DNA from 2 places in the Paenibacillus sp. PK1-4R genome. Region 1 is predicted to be linked to the other one. Evidence: a T-box and tRNA genes for the amino acid it is inferred to sense, from the RefSeq annotation. Region 1 holds a T-box; the other holds one or more tRNA genes.

Region 1 (7,487 bases):
CTCCTGTTACCGCACCGGTTACACGCGATGAATTTAATTTGCGTATTTTGTGTGTTGGCATAGCGGAAGACGGAAGCATGAGACGCATTCTGAATGAGCGTAAAAGCTGGTTTATGGAACGCATACGTTATTTCGAGGATCTGAAGTCACGTATACCTCAGGATAATCTTCGTGTAGGCAACCGAGATTTTGGAAGCTACATCCTGGTACAAAAAGGGTTAATGCACGCACAAACAGGCCTGGAATGGTGTCATTGGGTTACCCAATTGCTTGATGGCCAAGCTGCAATTCAAGACCCAAGTCCAAGCGTTTCAGAAATTTAATAAAATTTGAAACGTTCCTGCAAGTTGACCGTATTACATGAGTAAGGCCCATTTTTGGGCGATTCAAACAAATTAATCGGGGGGTTACGATCTTTACAATGAAGAAAAAATTTGGAGTTAAACATCTAATGATGGTATTTATGGCCTTTACATTATTGTTCGCAACAGTGGGAGTAACGAATCCGGATTCAGCGGATGCTAGACGTGGTGGCGGATTCAAATCCGGTACAAAAAGTTATACCAACACTCCTAAGAAATCCGACTCCAACAACAACGTGAATCAATCCAATTCCGGTAATAACTCCGGTACTGGTGCAGCTGCAACCCGTGGTGGTGGATTCTTCGGCGGTGGCGGCGGATTCATGAAAGGCATGATGCTTGGTGGTCTTGCTGGTATGATGTTTGGCGGATTGTTCGGTGGCATGGGCGCTCTGGGTAACATCCTCGGATTGCTCGTGAACGTTGCAGCAATCATGTTGATTGTTATGCTGGCTATGGCACTCTTCAGAGCCATCTCCAATCGTCGTAAACCTGCAGCGGATGGTCGTTATGACCGTCGCAATGATCGTGATGATGACCGTAACAGAAACGGACGGTACTAATCTCTATGGTTCTGAGCATGGATGAAATTGTGAATGCAATCTGTATTCATATGGCAGAACGTAAGGGTGTACGTCCAACCGATGTGAATGTAGAACTGAGCTGGGAAGAAGATACAGGTTATTCCGCTGAAGTTTGGATCCAAGGACGCAGTCAATATCTGGTCGAGTCCAATATGATTGAAGCGATTCTTCGCTACCTGCACAGTGAATACAACATCCGGGCGTACCGTGAGAATGTACGACTTGATCTGGATGAAGAAATCACAGCGATCGTTAATCAATAAACTATAGGTCAAGTAATGACCTCTTATACTAAAGACCGTCTCCCCTTCTGTCGCCTGACAGAGATGGAAGACGGTCTTTTTGTTTCTGTATTTGTATCTTTATTTGTGTGTCTATTCTAGTCTCTATACGTGCCTGTGTTACGTACTATTTCTTGGAAACTACGATTGAAGTTTGACCAAGCTGTAGTTCTTCTTACCTTTACGGATAATGATGAATTTACCGCCAATGGCGTGTTCTGCAGACACTGTGAATTCAAGCTCCGTGATTTTCTCACCATTCATGGAGATCGCACCTTTGGTGACATCCTCACGCGCCTGGCGTTTGGATGGCTCCAGGCCGAGATCTACGAGCCAGTCCACGATATTTTTCGCTTCGCCGTCCGTCTCGAATGTTGGCATTTCCTTGAATCCCTGCTCGATTTCATCCGCCGTCAGGGAACGGATATCACCACTGAACAGCGCCGCTGTAATACGTTTAGCCTGTTCGAGCATTTCTTCGCCGTGAACGAATTTTGTCATTTCTTCCGCGAGTGCTTTCTGTGCTTCACGTCTGTGCGGCTCTGTCTCTACCTTTTCAGCCAAAGCTTCAATTTCTTCTTTGCTCAGGAAGGTAAAGTATTTCAGGTATTTGATCACATCACGGTCATCTGTATTCGCCCAGAACTGGTAGAATTCAAATGGTGTCGTTTTGTTCGGATCAAGCCAGATTGCTCCGCCAGCTGTTTTACCAAATTTCGTACCGTCGGATTTGAGCATGAGCGGAATAGTCAGACCGTACGCCTTCGCTTCAGATCCTTCTTTTTTACGAATCAGATCAAGACCACTCGTGATATTCCCCCATTGATCAGAACCGCCGATTTGAAGCTGTACATCTTCGTTCTGGAACAGGTGCAGGTAGTCGAGTGATTGAAGGATCTGGTAGGAAAACTCGGTAAAAGAAATTCCGCCTTCCAGTCTGCTCGCAACTACATCCTTAGCCAGCATGGTGTTGAGGTTAAAGTTTTTGCCGTAGTCACGCAAGAATTCAATGACATTGATCTTGTGCGTCCAATCGTAGTTGTTCACCATGCGAACCTGATTATCACCGTCTGTTACAAACAACTTCTTCATCTGTGCTGTCAGTGCATCCACATTCTCCTGCACTTGCTCCATCGTTTGCAAAGAACGTTCTGCCTGACGACCACTTGGATCACCAATTGTGCCCGTAGCCCCACCAATCAAAATAACCGGACGGTGTCCTGCCAGTTGAAAACGTTTCAGCATCATGAATGGAATGAGATGTCCGATATGCATGCTATCCCCTGTAGGGTCAACGCCACAGTACAATGAAACTGATTTGGTTTCGGTCAACTCACGCAGTCCCTCTGCATCCGTCTGCTGGTTAATGGCGTCACGCCACTGTAGTTCATCAATAATATTCATTCGTATAACCCCTTTTCTATCCTCAAGATTCAGTCATGATCTACGTTAAATTACGAAATAACACGCTGGAACGGCTTTTTTGGACACAAAAAAATCGCCTCCTTGTCTTCATTAGACACAGGGACGATTATCATAACCGTGGTACCACCCAAATTGCATGGACAACACGTGACCTTAACACGTTATCCATACCACTTTTGGCAATATATCGTTTGCCCATCCGCTTGGCATTACCCAAGTACTCCAGAGTGTAATTCGCAGCCCTTGTATGTATCAGGTTCCATCAACCCCTGACTTTCTGTAACAGGGACAAAGCCGCTACTGCGCTCTATCAACGTGATTCATGTATTCAATTTATAGCAAGTATAGCCGAACGTTTCAGTCATTGCAAGACCAAGTATTAATCATTGAACAGAACAACGCATGCATAGTTGAAACCAGATTATATGATCATCATGTTCAATTTTCCGTGATAATAACCATAGGCTTTCTCCGCGATCTGATCCTCATTGTTCCAAAACTGCTGGTCCAGCGCATCTAACTGCTGCTCTTGTTCCTTTGTCAGGAATTTAGGAATATCCCACAACTCAGTAAGCCTTTCATCCTCTTTCAAGTGCTCAATGCAGCCGTATGCTGACGTTATAATCTCCACGACTTGAGTCGCACCAATGATATGTAATGCCCGCAATGCGTAACGGTACACCTCTTCCCCCCAGTTACAGAAAAACTGTATAAAACCGCCATTAAAGATATCCGCCTCTAACAGCCACAAAGCAGCAATGTCCTGCTCGTTCGAAGTCAACGAAGTCCAGCCCTGTTCAGATTCATTCTTTTTCTCGACAAATAACACAGCATAGTCATACCATACATCATTAATATTTTGCTCACTCACGTTACACACCTCACTTTTCTTTATGCCATGCTCTCTAACTCCTGACGTTTACCCGTCTGATGCCAATGTAAATACGGATTACCGATCTGCTGGAAGGCTTCCAGAACACCCCTGTTCAGGTCCTTCATCACTTCATTTGTATAGTTCAAATGCGTCTTTTTATTATCCACGCCATGTCTTTCCAACAACCCTACATGCGTCGCAGTGAAAATAATATCTTCCAGCAACCAATAGATGACTTCATCCGGCTGTTTCACCCGTTTCTCCAATGAGACAAGACCACGTTCGTATATTCGAACGATATACGTATCTTCTCCACTCTCTACATAGGGCACACCATCCCATTTAAAGCTCTCAAACAAGCGGTTAACATAGTTCTGCATCTGTTCCCTAGGGAAAGATGTACGCTCTAAAAGCTGTAAAAGGATGTCTGCCAATTGTTGTTTGCTTAACATGTTGGACATGAATGCACCTGCCTCTGTAAAAGTAAATCTCTACTTCTCTAATTATTGCATGACATTCTCCAAATTCAATACCCTCGTTGGATTCTAACGTCGAAGACAGAATGAAAAATGAAAAAGCTGCCCAAGGCAGCCTCCTCATTCCATACTATTCAATCAGGTTCCACAAAAAGTCTGATACGAAGTATTGCATTGTGCAGGCAGTTCGGCATATTCAGCCTGCTCAGGTGAGTGCGCAAACGGATCTGAAAGAACTGCCAAAAGCTTCTGCATCACGCTAAGATCTCCGTGGTTCTCCGCTCGCTCAAGGGCTTCCTCAACCCGATGATTGCGAGGGATGACCGCTGGATTGTTCGTTCTCATCAACTGCCGAGAGACTTCCTTCTCCTCTTGCTGTCTTTCCAATCTTGCTTGCCACCGCTCATTCCATTCAGCAAATTCTGGCGTGCCAAACAAAGCTGTCCCTTCCAACCTATCAAAGGTCAATGCCAGAAACGTATTGGTGTAATCTGCACTATGCTTCTCCATAAGTTCAAGAAGATCCTTGATCAGCGCTTCATCTTCGGCCTCTTCATCCAACAAGCCCAATTTGGCACGCATTCCCTTGAGCCAATGATGATGGTACAATTCAGAAAATTGTGCCATAGCATCCTGAGCGAGTTGCACCGCCTGTTCTTCATCTTCATGCAACAACGGCAGAAGTGTCTCGGCAAAACGAGCCAAATTCCACCCGGCAATATACGGTTGATTACCATAAGCATAGCGACCTTGCCTGTCAATGGAGCTGAATACGGTTGAAGGATTGTAAGCATCCATAAAGGCGCACGGACCATAATCGATGGTCTCACCACTAATGGCCATGTTATCCGTGTTCATCACGCCATGAATGAATCCAACATGCTGCCACTGGGCAATGAGAGCCGCCTGCCGCTTAATCACTTCCTGAAGGAGCAGAAGATAACGATTTTCGACGTGAGCAACCTCAGGATAATGTCGATTCAATGTGTAATCAGCCAACGCCCGGAGATCTTCAATAGATCCCCACCTTGCTGCGTACTGAAAGGTTGCTACCCGGATGTGACTGGAAGCCACCCGGGTTAATATAGCCCCAGGCCGCTCTGTTTCGCGGATAATGTTTTCTCCTGTTGATACCACCGCCAGACTGCGTGTCGTTGGGATACCCAGTGCATACATCGCTTCACTAATAATATACTCTCGCAACATGGGCCCTACAGCAGCACGTCCATCTCCTCCACGAGAGTACGGTGTTCTTCCTGAACCTTTCAGCTGGATATCCACTCGCTCGCCCTGTGGCGTAATCTGTTCACCCAGCAGCAAAGCACGTCCATCACCAAGCATGTTGAAATTTCCGAATTGATGTCCTGCATAGGCCTGAGCCAGAGGCTCAGCTCCTTCCGGAATCAGGTTACCTGCAAAAATTTGTGCTCCTTCCTCACTGTCAAGAGACTCCACATCCAGTCCCAAGCTGGAAGCAAGCAGTCTATTAAAAATGATTAGCTTTGGTGATTGAACAGGCACTGCGCCCTGACTTGTATAGAAGGGTTGCGGTAACTCCGCATAACTATTCTCCAAGTTCCACCCTTTGTTCAATGTTTCTTGTTGCATGTGATCACAACTCCTTTTCTGCACCAGGGATATCCCTTGGTTATATTGTAGCCTTGTGAACCGATGCTCATTTATGTAGTCGCATGGAAATTCAATTCAAGAGGATGTTGACTTAAACGAACATATTAAATGTTCTTGATGAAACTTTAGCATATTTGCATGCCTTTTGCATTCCTCATGAATCGTAAGCAAAAAAAATCCAAGAGGTTTCTTTGCCAAGTGGAATCATTGTCTTTCATTCCACTTCCCAGAAAACCATCTTGGATCTATTCCACTTACTACCAGATGACACGTCTGTTATTACAAGGATTACGTGTGTGCTTCTTGAGCCTGTATAGGCTGTACTGGCAAGCTCTCTTTTTTCAAAGCGAGGTTAAAGAAGACATTAAGCAGGATCGCTGACAGGCTTCCCGTGATAATACCATCGCTAACAATAATCCGAATACTCTGAGGAAGCTGGGCAAACAGATCGGGTACAGCAGTAACACCGAGCCCAAGCGAAACGGAGCAAGCCACGATTAATAGATTGGATTGTTTTCCAAAATCAACGTTTTGCAGCATTTTGATCCCGGATGAGACGACCATTCCAAACAGGACAACAGTCGCTCCTCCGAGGACAGCACTTGGAATAATGGTTGCAAAAGCAGCTACCTTCGGAATAAGTCCCAGAAAGACCAGAATACCTCCGGCTGCAACAACAACATTGGTCGTTTTCACTTTGGAGAGCTGAACCAAACCAACATTCTGTGCAAATGTATTGTATGGAAAAGCATTAAATATGCCGCCCAGGACAAACGCGAGACCTTCTGCGCGATATCCCCGTGCCAGATCTTTTTCGTTGATCGGTTGATCACAGATTTTGCTCAAAGCCATAAATACACCTGTTGATTCGATGATAACGACTGTACCTACAATAATCATTGTGATGATTGGGCCGATTTCGAAGGTAGGCCACCCAAAGTAAAAGGGTTGAGGTAAATGGAACCAAGAGGCTTCCTGTACAGCGGCAAAATTTACTTTTCCCATGAAGGCTGCGATGAGGGTCCCCACGATAATACCAAGGAGAACAGCCAGAGATTTAAAAAAACCGGGAGCATATCGATTCAGGATTAGAATGAACAGTAATACACCAAATGAAAGCGCCAAATTGTCCAAACTTCCGAAATTCTCGCTGTTTGCTCCACCAGCCATATTTTTAATACCGGTTGGAATTAACGCAAGACCGATGATCGTTACCACTGTACCAATCACAACTGGCGGAAACAATTTGACGATTTTGCTAAAAAATACAGCAAAGATGACGATAAATAACCCGGCTGCGATGATCGACCCATATATGGCAGGAATCCCGTATTGCGATCCAATCGCAATCATGGGTGTCACCGCTACAAAAGAACTTCCGAGCACCGCTGGCAAACCAATACCCAAGTACTTTCCTTTCCGAGCCTGAAGCCATGTTGCAATCCCACACGTTAACAGGTCAATGGAAACCAGATACGCCAACTGCTCTGCAGTCAGATTTAGTGCTCTGCCCACAAGCAAAGGCACCAGAATTGCTCCCGCATACATCGCGAGTACGTGCTGAATCCCCAGTGAAAAAACTCTCATCTTTTTGGTTTCTTTCATCCCACGTTGCCCCCCTGAAATTAGAATCAACTGAACCGCTGCAAAATCATGTTATGTTGATTCACATTATATAAACTATTCAGGGAAGTTCCATGATTCATAACATAGAATTGTGATAAGAGATAAAGAGCCCAACTAAAATTGGGCATGTTATACAAAAGGAATTCTCATACCGTTTATGTCGCGTTATATAAGTTGACACATTAATGCATAAGGTCTGAACATCATTTATTTCATATTCTCAGCTTGTC
Region 2 (7,487 bases), 1.7 Mb from region 1:
GTGAATCAATCTCAGAATTGGCTTATTGATCATGCCGGATTATATCGTAATACGGATTTTCCGCTGGCTCTTCCCATGAAGGAATTGATATCGGATACGCTAACCTCTGGATGGCAGCTCTCCCCTTCATCGGTGTTCAGTAATGATGAGCGTTCACCCGGTACAGGCTGTATTTATCATATTGCCCTTGCGAGATCTATTCCGGATCTAAATACGTCTTCCGATGCTGCTCTGATTGCGGGAATTCCTGCATGCTCTTTGCAAAATACACTTGGAGAAGCCTTCTTAGGCAATGCTGCCTCAGGACTGATCATCTTGAATCGGGAACAACGTATTTTGGTCCATCCCGATCCTGTATACATTGGACAACCTTTGTCTGCCTTAGGATTACAGGATCGGGATACGGAAGACAACATAACCAAACTATCACCCATTACATTTTCAACAGGCTTTGAAAAACGGGAAGTCAAGATCGCAGATACACATTATTCCCTGACATATAGCCCTTCTACCTTAAAAGGATGGACATATGTTCTAATCTCACCTACCAATATTCTGACACAAGAATATATCGATATCGGCTTACACACCTTGTATATCAGTATCTTCTTACTTTTACTTTCATTATTACTCGCCTGGCTCGGCTCCAAGCGAATGCATGTCCCGATTCGTAAACTTTTAACCCAACTTGGTGACAACCATCTGTCCAAAGAAGGAAAAACATTAGCTCAGCAATCACCACCATTTTCTGATGAGTTCGAACAGATTAGAGCAGGAGTCTCACAATTATCTGCCTCTCGCTCCCAATTAGAGAACACACTTAATATGCATCTGTTGCAGATTCGCACTCATTTTATGATGAATCTGTTCCAGGGCAGGAGCCCTGTGCATACTCTTCATGACACCTTGAATGAATATGGCTACACGCATCAGGTTCGGGAATGGCAACAAATTGCTGTTATTACATTACAGGCCGATCTCGTTAATCATACAAAATATAGAGCTAGTGATCGTGACCTCTTATTATTCGCTATTCAAAATATATTGGCGGAAACGGTTGTGCATAACCAACAATTGCTTCCCATTGTGCTGGAACATACAGTAGTCACGGTGATTGGGACCGTTGAACAGGATCAGTTTATTTTTTCACAGCAACTATATGTATTAACAGACCAGTTACAACAACAGATGGATAAGATTCTAACTCTTCAAGTCAGTATAGGATTCAGCCAGCCGCACAGCTCTATATATCACATCCCTCAAGCTTACACAGAAGCTATGGAAGCATTGAGGCATCGGATGAAGCTGGGAACAGGCATTATTTTTCAATATGAGAACATAGATCATTACGCTCCCACTTGGCCCATGACCTACCCGGAATCATTGGAATATTCATTGATCCAAGCTATTCAAAGTGCGGACGAAGTCCAGGCCTCTGCTCTTCTGCAACAACTGCTTGAAGTGATCTTTGGTATGGAGGTTACACCCGAGGAGTATGAGGTAACTCTTACGAGGCTACTCACGCATATTTTGCAAATGACTCAGGAATCCGGCATACGACTCGGACAGATCTACCAGGGCCGTGGATCAGTGTTTCATGAACTTCATGGTTTGCAGTACGCCGCTGAAGTTGAGGAATGGTTTAACCATCAAGTCATCTTGCCCATCATCCAGGTTTTTAAAGCAAGACAGTATGCCCAGTATCAACATATATCTGAGAAAATGATTGCCATGATTCATCAAGATTATGATAAGGATCTGACGCTTGAGGAATGTGCTGTTAAGCTTCACTACAATGCCAACTACTTAAGTAGTGTTTTCCGCAAAGAGACAGGCTGTGCATTTAGTGAATATCTGACCAAGTACCGATTTAATATCGCTAAAAAATGGCTGGATGAGAGTGATCTAACCGTTAAAGATATCGCAGCACGACTTCGGTACAACAATCCGCAAAACTTTATCCGATCATTCCGTAAATGGGAAGGAATCACCCCCGGCCAGTACCGGGAGCGTAAGCAGAAAGTAGAAGTGTCGAACAGAAATTAGAAAAGGAGCACGATTGTAAGTCGTACCCCTTCGGCCAGCTCGGACACCTCTTCATATGGCTCCCCGAACAGGGCTCGGACCTGTGATAACTCGATTAACCATCGAGTGCTCTACCAACTGAAATAACAGGGAATATGCTTCAGAGATCATCTCTGAAAACGAGGTATGTGTTTTGTTTTTCGTTGTCTCGAACATCTCTAAATAAACGAGGGTCTGGTTCAAAGCGGTCGATGAATTAGTGGCTTCAAAAAAGAGGGAGCTTATAACCTGCTCCCTTCACCTACAACTTCACTTCTGCAATCTTAACTTCATATGTTTCACACGTGCATCTTCTTGTTTGGTAGTACGATGCTTCCTAGTGTCATCTTAGACGTTAGACTACATTGTCAGTCTCAATTCCTGATTATCAGTACACGTGCCAAGCTTACGCGAATTATCGCTTATCCTTAGTGCGAACTGTTTTCATATTGGGTTGTTCAAGTTGAATTAGAATTTTGCCAAACCTTGCTCCACGTGAGAAGGTCACCGTACTATCCCTGTACGTATCCCGAATGTACTTCTCAGCCAATCTGAGAGAATCTTCATCGGATGGGAACTCATACGTATTAAGCCATTCTGGCAGCTGCTCGATAATCTCTTTCACCGGTACTTCAAATGAGTTAACTTCTCTCGTAATAATCATCGTATAAGAATAACCCTTCAAATACAGCAACTGTTGGATATACCCCATATCACCGGCCATGTATGAAGAAGTTACTCCCAGTACATCCTTAAGTTCATCCATTAATGTGTGTTCCTTCTGTCCCGCCATAGTACTTATATACACATACTTCCGGGCGCAATTAATTGCCTGCTCAATCGTTTCCCAATCCGACATCGCCGGACACATGGATGCAAATGCAAAGTCATATTTCTTCTCCCAACCCTTATCCTTAATGGAGATTTCTTCATATCGTTCGTTTACAATTTCGATATTGGATTCCAAAGATGAAGGTATCGTCTCTTTCATAAGGGAGACAAGCAACTCCGAAGGCTCAACTGCGGTCACACTTGCTCCCTTTTCCGCAAAAGGAATGGTAAATATGCCTGAAGCGGCTCCAATGTCCAAAATGGATAACCCTGCGAATTCCACACCCTGGTTTTCAATCCAGCTCATAATGCGTTCAGAACGCTGCTTTCCTTCTTCGGTGAACGACTGTGCATGATAATCCCTGGCCCACCGCTCAAAAGCTTCTTCTGTATTAAAGGGGACGCTTTTCTTCTTATATTTTGAACTTCTCGGACGATTCTTCCATGCCTCTTCCCATACAGAAAGATCAAATAACAGATCGGTATCCGATACATTTTTTCCATCAGTCACTCTACTTCACTCCTCCACATTAAAGACTTTACTTATCTACAATATACTTTATATAATCATACGTCAATCTTTAACTCTAGATTTTCTTACTGCACATAAATCGTTTCATATAAAATAAAAATAGCCCTACACATTGCATAAGCAACATGTAGGGCTATTCAATATACCGGCGAGAGGACTCGAACCTCCACGGTTTCCCACTCGATTTTGAGTCGAGCGCGTCTGCCATTCCGCCACGCCGGCATATGCTGGAGGCGCCACCCAGATTCGAACTGGGGATAAAGCTTTTGCAGAGCTGTGCCTTACCACTTGGCTATGGCGCCATATTTTGGAGCGGACGACGGGAATCGAACCCGCGACCCTCGCCTTGGCAAGGCGATGCTCTACCGCTGAGCCACGTCCGCATAATGGCTGGGGATATAGGATTTGAACCTATGCATGACGGAGTCAAAGTCCGTTGCCTTACCGCTTGGCTAATCCCCAATAAAAAATGAAAAAACAAAGGGGCGATCGAGGGGAATTGAACCCCCGAATGCCGGATCCACAAACCGGTGCGTTAACCACTTCGCCACGATCGCCACAAAAGGTTATTATCTAAAAAGTTAATTGGCAGGGGCAGCAGGAATTGAACCCACACCAACGGTTTTGGAGACCGTTGTTCTACCTTTAAACTATGCCCCTAAAAACTGGTGGAGGATGATGGATTCGAACCACCGAACCCGTACGGGAGCAGATTTACAGTCTGATGCGTTTGGCCACTTCGCTAATCCTCCAGGATTACATGGTGCCGGCGAGAGGACTTGAACCCCCAACCTACTGATTACAAGTCAGTTGCTCTACCAGTTGAGCTACACCGGCATATTAAATTGTTTTGAAAATGGTGGCTCGGGACGGAATCGAACCGCCGACACGAGGATTTTCAGTCCTCTGCTCTACCGACTGAGCTACCGAGCCATAATAAAGTCTAATCTTAATTCCTTACACTTTATATAGGGCATCAGTGCCATACAGCAGATGTAGTGAACAGTTTGCCTCATGTAAAGATTAAATGGCGGAACCGACGGGATTCGAACCCGCGATCTCCTGCGTGACAGGCAGGCATGTTAGGCCAACTACACCACGGTTCCAGATCACTTTCTCAAAGGAAAGTATAATTGCGGGGGCAGGATTTGAACCTGCGGCCTTCGGGTTATGAGCCCGACGAGCTACCGGGCTGCTCCACCCCGCGTCGTTATAAAGTTTATATGGTGGAGGCTGAGGGGATCGAACCCCCGACCCTCTGCTTGTAAGGCAGATGCTCTCCCAGCTGAGCTAAGCCTCCAAACAACACATTTATGATCATACCATAATCTTGTTGTAAAAATCAACTTCTTTTTTTGAAGTTATTATGACCCGTAGGGGATTCGAACCCCTGTTACCTCCGTGAAAGGGAGGTGTCTTAACCCCTTGACCAACGGGCCTTAATATTATGGCGGAGAGAGAGGGATTCGAACCCTCGAGACGCTTGTGACGCCTACACGATTTCCAATCGTGCTCCTTCGGCCAGCTCGGACACCTCTCCATATGGCTCCCCGAACAGGGCTCGAACCTGTGACAACTCGATTAACAGTCGAGTGCTCTACCAACTGAGCTATCAGGGAATATGCTTCAGAGATCGTTCTCTGAAAACTAGATTCGAAACGAAACATGCGAATTACAACTTGCATATTTGGATAAGCCCTCGACCGATTAGTACTGGTCAGCTCCATGCATTGCTGCACTTCCACCCCCAGCCTATCTACCTCGTCGTCTTCAAGGGGTCTTACATACTGGGAAATCTCATCTTGAGGGGGGCTTCACGCTTAGATGCTTTCAGCGTTTATCCCGTCCGTACATAGCTACCCAGCGGTGCTCCTGGCGGAACAACTGGTACACCAGCGGTACGTCCATCCCGGTCCTCTCGTACTAAGGACAGCTCCTCTCAAATTTCCTACGCCCACGACAGATAGGGACCGAACTGTCTCACGACGTTCTGAACCCAGCTCGCGTACCGCTTTAATGGGCGAACAGCCCAACCCTTGGGACCTACTTCAGCCCCAGGATGCGATGAGCCGACATCGAGGTGCCAAACCTCCCCGTCGATGTGGACTCTTGGGGGAGATAAGCCTGTTATCCCCAGGGTAGCTTTTATCCGTTGAGCGATGGCCCTTCCATGCGGTACCACCGGATCACTAAGCCCGACTTTCGTCCCTGCTCGACTTGTAGGTCTCGCAGTCAAGCTCCCTTATGCCTTTGCACTCTTCGAATGATTTCCAACCATTCTGAGGGAACCTTTGGGCGCCTCCGTTACTCTTTAGGAGGCGACCGCCCCAGTCAAACTGCCCACCTGACACTGTCCCCGCACCGGATTACGGTACCAGGTTAGAACCTAGATACGATCAGGGTGGTATCCCAACGTTGCCTCCATGGAAGCTTGCGCTCCCACTTCAAAGGCTCCCACCTATCCTGTACAGATCGTACCCAAATTCAATATCAAGCTGCAGTAAAGCTCCATGGGGTCTTTCCGTCTTGTCGCGGGTAACCTGCATCTTCACAGGTATTAAAATTTCACCGGATCTCTCGTTGAGACAGCGCCCAAGTCGTTACGCCATTCGTGCGGGTCAGAATTTACCTGACAAGGAATTTCGCTACCTTAGGACCGTTATAGTTACGGCCGCCGTTTACTGGGGCTTCGGTTCACAGCTTCGGGATTGCTCCCTAACCACTCCCCTTAACCTTCCAGCACCGGGCAGGCGTCAGCCCGTATACTTCGCCTTACGGCTTCGCACAGACCTGTGTTTTTGCTAAACAGTCGCTTGGGCCTTTTCACTGCGGCCCCCTCGTGCTATTCACACTACCGGGGCACCCCTTCTCCCGAAGTTACGGGGTCATTTTGCCGAGTTCCTTAACGAGAGTTCTTCCGCGCGCCTTAGAATACTCTTCTCGCCTACCTGTGTCGGTTTGCGGTACGGGCACCTTCACCTGGCTAGAGGCTTTTCTTGGCAGTGTGAGATCATGACCTTCGCTACTACAATTTTCGCTCCCCATCACAGCTCAGCCTTACAATGTGCGGATTTGCCTACACATCAGCCTTACTGCTTAGACGGACATCCATCAGTCCGCGTCACTACCCTACTGCGTCCCCCCATTGCTCATAACGGCTTACGGTGGTACAGGAATTTCGACCTGTTGTCCTTCGACTACGCCTTTCGGCCTCGCCTTAGGTCCCGACTTACCCTGAGCGGACGAGCCTTCCTCAGGAACCCTTAGGCTTTCGGCGGATCAGATTCTCACTGATCTTTTCGTTACTCATACCGGCATTCTCACTTGTATAATGTCCAGCGCTCCTTACGGTACACCTTCAACCCTTATACAACGCTCCCCTACCCCTGATGCAAAGCATCAAGCCATAGCTTCGGTGGTGTGTTTAGCCCCGTTACATTTTCGGCGCAGAGTCACTCGACCAGTGAGCTATTACGCACTCTTTCAATGGTGGCTGCTTCTAAGCCAACATCCTGGTTGTCTGTGCAACTCCACATCCTTTCCCACTTAACACACACTTGGGGACCTTAGCTGATGGTCTGGGCTGTTTCCCTTTTGACAATGGATCTTAGCACTCACTGTCTGACTCCCGGAAGTAAGTCTATGGCATTCGGAGTTTGACTGAGCTTGGTAACCCTTGCGGGCCCCGCACCCAATCAGTGCTCTACCTCCACGACTCTGTTTTCCGAGGCTAGCCCTAAAGCTATTTCGGGGAGAACCAGCTATCTCCGAGTTCGATTGGAATTTCTCCGCTACCCCCACCTCATCCCCGCATTTTTCAACATGCGTGGGTTCGGGCCTCCAGTGCGTGTTACCGCACCTTCACCCTGGACAGGGGTAGATCACCCGGTTTCGGGTCTACGTCCACGTACTAAGTCGCCCTATTCAGACTCGCTTTCGCTGCGGCTCCGGCTCTTCACCTTAACCTTGCACGGGAACGTAACTCGCCGGTTCATTCTACAAAAGGCACGCCATCACCCCTAAAACGGGCTCTGACTTTTTGTAAGCACACGGTTTCAGG

What was found. A T-box is a leader RNA that pairs with one kind of tRNA and senses whether it is charged. The one in region 1 lies ahead of tyrS (tyrosine--tRNA ligase), so its partner is inferred to be a tRNA-Tyr.
Region 2: it encodes a tRNA-Tyr, which carries the amino acid that the T-box ahead of tyrS (tyrosine--tRNA ligase) is inferred to sense. The anticodon was not compared.

The regions. Positions count from the first base shown of each region.
Region 1 covers NZ_CP126535.1:4,134,928-4,142,414, forward strand. Annotated here, with positions in the region: gene QNO02_RS17865 (PadR family transcriptional regulator) at 1-323, shown strand, start outside; gene QNO02_RS17870 (hypothetical protein) at 422-925, shown strand; gene QNO02_RS17875 (YxcD family protein) at 931-1,209, shown strand; gene tyrS (tyrosine--tRNA ligase) at 1,369-2,631, opposite strand; T-box leader at 2,748-2,975, opposite strand; gene QNO02_RS17885 (DMP19 family protein) at 3,074-3,523, opposite strand; gene QNO02_RS17890 (Imm63 family immunity protein) at 3,544-3,987, opposite strand; gene QNO02_RS17895 (protein adenylyltransferase SelO) at 4,141-5,610, opposite strand; gene QNO02_RS17900 (nucleobase:cation symporter-2 family protein) at 5,920-7,236, opposite strand; gene QNO02_RS17905 (NRDE family protein) at 7,478-7,487, opposite strand, start outside.
Region 2 covers NZ_CP126535.1:5,826,644-5,834,130, forward strand. Annotated here, with positions in the region: gene QNO02_RS25370 (helix-turn-helix domain-containing protein) at 1-2,046, shown strand, start outside; tRNA gene QNO02_RS25375 (tRNA-Asn) at 2,103-2,178, opposite strand; gene QNO02_RS25380 (class I SAM-dependent methyltransferase) at 2,480-3,406, opposite strand; tRNA gene QNO02_RS25385 (tRNA-Leu) at 3,571-3,649, opposite strand; tRNA gene QNO02_RS25390 (tRNA-Cys) at 3,656-3,729, opposite strand; tRNA gene QNO02_RS25395 (tRNA-Gly) at 3,736-3,810, opposite strand; tRNA gene QNO02_RS25400 (tRNA-Gln) at 3,815-3,889, opposite strand; tRNA gene QNO02_RS25405 (tRNA-His) at 3,912-3,984, opposite strand; tRNA gene QNO02_RS25410 (tRNA-Trp) at 4,014-4,087, opposite strand; tRNA gene QNO02_RS25415 (tRNA-Tyr) at 4,094-4,179, opposite strand; tRNA gene QNO02_RS25420 (tRNA-Thr) at 4,189-4,264, opposite strand; tRNA gene QNO02_RS25425 (tRNA-Phe) at 4,285-4,360, opposite strand; tRNA gene QNO02_RS25430 (tRNA-Asp) at 4,456-4,533, opposite strand; tRNA gene QNO02_RS25435 (tRNA-Met) at 4,561-4,634, opposite strand; tRNA gene QNO02_RS25440 (tRNA-Val) at 4,652-4,727, opposite strand; tRNA gene QNO02_RS25445 (tRNA-Glu) at 4,795-4,866, opposite strand; tRNA gene QNO02_RS25450 (tRNA-Ser) at 4,876-4,967, opposite strand; tRNA gene QNO02_RS25455 (tRNA-Asn) at 4,971-5,046, opposite strand; rRNA gene QNO02_RS25460 (23S ribosomal RNA) at 5,115-7,487, opposite strand, start outside.